Regions from separate parts of the Dyadobacter sp. NIV53 genome, predicted to be linked through region 1. Evidence: riboswitches for the same ligand, from Rfam matches in the RefSeq annotation. Region 1 holds a riboswitch; the other holds the start of a gene.

Evidence for each region. Region 1 has a riboswitch for thiamine pyrophosphate ahead of KZC02_RS13590 (TonB-dependent receptor). Riboswitches for the same ligand answer to the same signal wherever they lie in the genome.
Region 2: linked by a shared signal. The riboswitch ahead of thiM (hydroxyethylthiazole kinase) and the one ahead of KZC02_RS13590 (TonB-dependent receptor) in region 1 are both predicted to bind thiamine pyrophosphate.

What each region holds. Positions count from the first base shown of each region.
Region 1 covers NZ_CP081299.1:3,357,382-3,360,600, reverse strand. The annotation lists gene KZC02_RS13590 (TonB-dependent receptor) at 1-1,267, opposite strand, end outside; TPP riboswitch at 1,387-1,482, opposite strand; gene rocD (ornithine--oxo-acid transaminase) at 1,969-3,219, shown strand, end outside.
Region 2 covers NZ_CP081299.1:2,613,809-2,617,027, forward strand. The annotation lists gene thiE (thiamine phosphate synthase) at 1-465, opposite strand, end outside; gene thiM (hydroxyethylthiazole kinase) at 481-1,281, opposite strand; TPP riboswitch at 1,382-1,477, opposite strand; gene hxpB (hexitol phosphatase HxpB) at 1,530-2,207, shown strand; gene KZC02_RS10470 (PAS domain-containing protein) at 2,272-3,219, shown strand, end outside.

The sequences.
Region 1 (3,219 bases):
TCACGACATTAGGAAGATTATAATCGCTGTATTTATCCTGCGTCCGGTATTGCTCGTAATATCCAAGTCCGCGTACCATAAATCCGTTTACATTTAAGGTCAGTTTGTCGCTTAACGTATGGGAAGAAACTAGCTGGTAATGATCCTGCCGGTAATTATCGACTTCGTTTTTATAGGTATAGGAATTAAAGGTGCGGTCGCCGGAGCTGATCAGATTATCCGCATCTTTTTCATCAAGTTCATTTGTTTTGATATATTCTAAAACTCCTTTCTGGTTACCTCTAAGTTTAGCTTCCGGCACACCATTCCAGGACTGGTATGTCCTTTCATTTCCTGAAAATACATTGGCTCTCACAAAACTTTTTTTACCAAAATATGCCCCGGAAAGATAATAGGAATGCAAATTGGAAGAGGCGCGGTCTACAAAACCATCCGACGAAACCCTGGACAAACGCCCATCAACCGAAAACTTGTTCTTCAATAATCCGGTACCGATTTTAATGGTATTTTTGAACGTATTGAAGGATCCAAGCGAATTATTCAGTTCCGCATAGGCTTCTTTATGAAATGCATTGGTGTTGATATTAACACTAGCACCAAATGCTCCCGCGCCGTTGGTAGAGGTTCCAACGCCACGCTGAATCTGGATACTATTAACTGAAGAAGCAAAATCGGGCATATTTACCCAGAAAACACCCTGACTTTCAGCATCATTATAGGGAATTCCATTTACAGTTACATTGATACGGGAAGCATCGGAGCCGCGGATCCGGATACCGGTATAGCCAACCCCTCCTCCTGCATCACTTGTACTTACCAACGATGGTGTGAAATTCAATAAAACCGGCAAATCCTGGCCAAGATTCTGTTTATTGAGCGTTTCAGCACTTACGTTAGTAAAAGCCATTCCCGATTTATTACTTACACGGGTTGCATTAATAATCACTTCATCAGCCTGATAGGTGCTTTTACTGAGTTTGATTTCCAGCGGAATACCAGAGTCAGAAATATCCATTTTAACTGTTTCATAGCCGATGTAAGATATTTCGAGTGTTGGGATGTTTTCAGAAATGTTCTTTAAAGTGAAATTTCCATTTTTATCCGTACTGGCGCCACGAATTTCTCCGGCTTTTACAGAAGCGCCGGGCAGAGGTTTGCCATCGTCTCCATCAGTTATCCGGCCGGAAACTGATCGTTGGGCCCAGGATGGGAAAATAAATAATACGCTTAAAACAAGCGTCGACAGATAGGTCGTAACTTTTCGCATAGCGATGATAAGTTGTTACGAACAGGCAGGGGCCACCTATCCTTTGGTTCTAAAAATAAAATGTGAAACGCTTCGAATTGTAATAATTTGAAATCAGTTAAAGTGAATTTTCAAGTTTCTTACTTTTAGCTTTCTCTTCCTACGCCAGCATTATCCGGATCAGGTAGTATGGGTATGATCTCAGCCCGTTCGGTTGGGCACCCCTATGAGATTTTGTGCAAAGTTAATTCAGATAATCCGGGGATTCAATAAAAATGGGGATTTATTGTTTTGCTTTTTTTATTAATTGTAAAATGGATGGATACCACATTGTGGTTACCTCGTTTGTAGCAAAATATATTTTGTCAGCTTATTTTTTGCCACGCAGCGACTACCCCGATTGCAGTAAAATACACAAATCAGTATTGTGGTGTAGCCCCCATGCGGCATGACTTTCAATTTGAATTATGTGTTGCTACAAACAGGTAGTGCATACAGCACATAACAATTATTTTTCACCCGGTTCAATTGCAGCTACTTCTTTTTCAATGTATTTCATTATGTAACAGGAATCTATACGTCGGTTGTAATGCCTTTACTGTCCGAAATATATTGTAACTTCATAGCAATAAGTAAGCAAACAAGCTAAGTTAAACCTGTTAAAATAAGAAGGGTTTGCCTAATTTTACATCATTAAATTAAAACTATTTACCATAATATTAATGGCCAGCTATACAAACACAATCACACAAGACACAGCTACTTTGGATACTTCTCAATATGCTATAGAACTTGAATACAAATACGGAGCGCATAATTATAAACCCATGCCTGTTGTACTTGCCAAAGGATTGGGTGTGCATGTGTGGGATGTGGAAGGAAAGCAGTATCTGGATTTTTTATCGGCGTACAGTGCTGTAAGTCAGGGGCATTGCCACCCTGATATAGTTGCTGCCATGATAGAACAGGCGCAAAAACTCACTCTCACTTCCCGTGCTTTTTATAACGACCAACTGGGTGAATGTGAAAAATTTCTTTGTGAATACTTTGGTTATGATAAAGTCCTGATGATGAATTCGGGCGTAGAAGGTGGCGAAACTGCCTTAAAACTTACACGTAAATGGGCTTACAAAGTAAAAGGAATCGCTCCCAATAAAGCTAAAACCGTATATGCTTCAGGTAATTTCTGGGGCAGGACACTGGCTGCAATTTCGTCGTCTACTGATCCATCGAGCACGGATGATTACGGCCCTTTTTTACCCGGTGTGATCCTGGTTCCTTACGATGATCTGAACGCTTTGGAAGATGCTTTCAAAAATGATCCGGATATCGCAGGTTTTATGGTAGAACCTATTCAGGGAGAAGCAGGTGTGGTAGTTCCACAAGATGGTTATCTCAAAGGCGTTCGCGGTTTGTGTACAAAATACAATGTATTGTTTATCGCGGATGAAGTGCAGACTGGCATTGGACGAACAGGGAAAAGGCTGGCTTGTGATTGGGAAGGGGTAAAACCGGATATTCTGGTTTTAGGAAAAGCTTTATCAGGAGGAACCATTCCTGTGTCGGCGGCACTGGCCAATGACGAAATTATGCTGACAATTGCGCCTGGTGAACACGGCTCTACTTATGGTGGAAATCCGCTTGCCTGTGCAGTTACTATTGCTGCTTTGAAAGTAGTTGAGGACGAGAACCTGGCTGAAAATGCAGAGTTGATGGGGCAATTGTTCCGTAACAAAATGTTGGCTCTTCAAAAGCAATGTTCTCTGATTGAAACCGTTAGAGGTAAAGGGCTTTTAAATGCAATTGTAATTAATGATACCGAAGACAGCCCGACTGCAATGAAACTTTGTTATCAGATGATGGATAAAGGATTGCTTTGTAAACCTACACACGGAAATAAAATAAGATTTGCTCCGCCGTTGGTAATCAATGAGGAACAAATGAATCTGGCTTGCGATATCATTAGTGGCGTA
Region 2 (3,219 bases), 740 kb from region 1:
GCTATTACTTTTGACCCATTTTAATCCTTCTGTTTGCCATGGTTTTTCTGTATTTGTTTTAGTAGGTGTAGCGTACAAAGGGCTTACTGCCAAATAGGAAATATCCCAGGATTCTGCCTCAAAAACGTCATCCTGTTTTTCTGCTGAAATGCCAATAATCTTTCCTTTGGGCAACAGATTATTTAATGTGTCATAATACATATCACTTTGCCCGACATGTACTCCATCCGCATCTACGGCCAGTGCAATATCCACACGGTCATTAATAATTAAGGGAACATTGTATGGCTGTAGTAAATCTTTCAGACGTTTGGCACGGTCAATGAAAGCGCGTGTCCCCAACGATTTTTCACGCAACTGAACCATGGTTACACCTCCTTTTACTGCTTCCTCAACCACCCAGAAAAAATCCCTTCCGATACAGGCCGCTTCATCCGTTACAAGATATAATTGTATCTGATCCATTATTTTGTTTTGGAATTAAGAAGTGTAACTGATCTTGGCCAATTCAGAAAGCTTTTCAGGTGTGATTTCCGACAATGTATCCAGAAAAGCAATCTGAAAAGATCCGGGTAATTGGGCTTTTTGAAAAGCTATTTCCCCGCAAATACCCATGGTAACCGCAGCAGAAATGGCAGCTTTAAAAGCATCCGATTCTATAGATGCAAATGCTCCGGCAATGGCAGAAGCTGAGCAGCCCATCCCGGTTACCCTTGTCATTAATGCTACTCCATTCTCTGCATAGGCTATTTTCTCACCGTCAACAATCACATCTATCGCTCCGCTGACACTGACTACACAGCCATAACGATTACTTAACGCTTTGGCAGCTTCCAGGCTATCGGTTGAATTGGCAGTGCTATCCACACCTTTTGTTTGAATCCGGATTCCTGCCAATGCCAGTATTTCAGAAGCATTTCCCCTGATTATAGTTGGCGGAGTAATATCCAGAAGTTCGCTTAAAACCTGATTACGGTAAGGCGTAGCACCAGCTCCGACGGGATCTAAAATAATGGGTTTCCCTAATTCTGATGCTTTTTTCATTGCCAGTTTCATACCTTCAACCCAAACCGGCGACAGCGTACCGATGTTGACAACTAGTGCTCCGGCAATAGAAACCATATCCGCTACTTCTTCTACCGCATGGGCCATGACAGGCGACGCACCAATGGCAAGCAACGCATTGGCAGTAAAATTCATAACTACAAAATTGGTAATATTATGAACCAATGGTGACTTTTGGCGTAATGTGGCCAGATTTTGTTCAGGGTTAAATTTCATATTCATTTCATTTTTGTACAAAAACAAATGAATGGACATTTAAGGAAGTGGTGCGCCAAATTATCATTTGGAAACCAAAAGAGAGAAAAGACAGCAAATCTGTCTACTAAACGCTTTTTCCTACGACAGTATAAACTGTGTCAGGTTCAAAGGGTATAAATCTCAGTCCGTATTTTGGACACCCCTAAAGCCATTCTTAATTGCGAATGTAGTAGTTTTGGACAGAAATAAAAAAGCAAACCTATATAATGATTAAAGCTGCCATATTTGACATGGACGGGTTACTGATTGACTCAGAACCTATTTGGGTAGAAGCTGCCCAACAGGTCATGCAGAAAGTTAATTTCAAGCTGACACACGCACTTAAGCTTCAGACTACCGGATTATCTATCAAATTGTTTCTTGAATACTGTTATAAAATACAACCCTGGCATACACCTACGTCTGAAGAACTGGAACGGGACATTCTGAAACAGGCTCATAAGAATATTCTTGCCAATGCCGTTGCAATGCCGGGTGCAATTGAGCTTGTTAAAAAATTAAAAAAACAGGGGCTTAAACTTGCAGTAGCTTCCGCCTCACACATGGAGCTGATCGAAGGTGTGCTTAAACGGCTTGATATCATTGAGTATTTTGATGCCTGGCATTCCGGGGAACTGGAAGAATTTACCAAACCTCATCCGGCTGTATACTTATCCGCAGCAGCCAAACTCGGTGTAACACCGGAAGAATGTGTTGCTTTCGAAGACTCTTTTACCGGATTACGTTCGGCACATGCAGCCGGGATGACTACTATCTGTGTACCTACAATGGAAGTATACGATGATCTGAAATTTGATCTGGCACATTATAAAATCACTTCCCTTGAAAAATATATTCTGGAAGAAATGAGCGGGAAGCAAATTAGTACAGAGCTTAAAGTTTAGAGTTCACAAACAGTCGGATTGGTAACGGCTATATAGTTATTGTAAATACTTCCCTTATTCATCAATGATTGGATTACGCCATTTTAGTATTGTGATTGCCATCAGGATAACGATTATTATTCTGAGTGTTTTTTTGATAATATGGCTGGCTTCCATGCAAATTAATGTAAACCTGATTTATATTTTAGGCGGTATTTTCATTACTGTACAGGGATCATTACTGTATAATTATGTGACCAACGTCAACCGGAAACTCACTTATTTTCTCGAATCTGTACGTTATTCAGATTTTACGATCAATTTCCGCCATGACAACAAAATGGGCAAAACCTTTCAGGAGCTGAACCAGCAATTCAATGAAGTGCTGCATGCTTTCAGACAGGCCAGGGCTGAAAAAGAAGCCAATCTGCAATATCTGAATACCATTGTGCAGCATATCGGAACAGGCCTGATCACATTCGACAGCACCGGCCAGGTTAACCTGATCAACAATGCGGCTCTTCGTATGCTGGGTATTTACCGCTTGCATCAGCTTAGTGAATTAAAAGATAAACATCCAAGGTTATACGAATTACTTTCTAATCTGGATTCAGGTGTCCGCGAACTGTACCGTACACCTTCCGACCAGCCGCTGGCACTTCAGGGTGCGGCTATCCAGATGCGGGGAATGTGGGTCAGGATTGTTGTTTTACAAAATATCCAAACGGAACTTCAGCAGCAGGAAGTAGAATCGTGGCAGAACCTTACCCGTGTTTTAAGGCATGAAATCATGAATTCCATGACACCGATCGTGTCTTTGGTCGGAACAATGCGGCTAATTGTAAATGAGGATATTGAGAAATCAACCACGGATCAGGAAGCAGTAAATGACTTGAAAGAAGCACTGCAAACACTGGAAAAAAGGAGTAAAGGAATGATGCAGTTTGTGAACGCCTACCGGGATTTTACAACATTACCCAAACCGGTTTTTTCCAATGTAAACATCAGCGAATTGTTGCACGAAGTTCTTCAG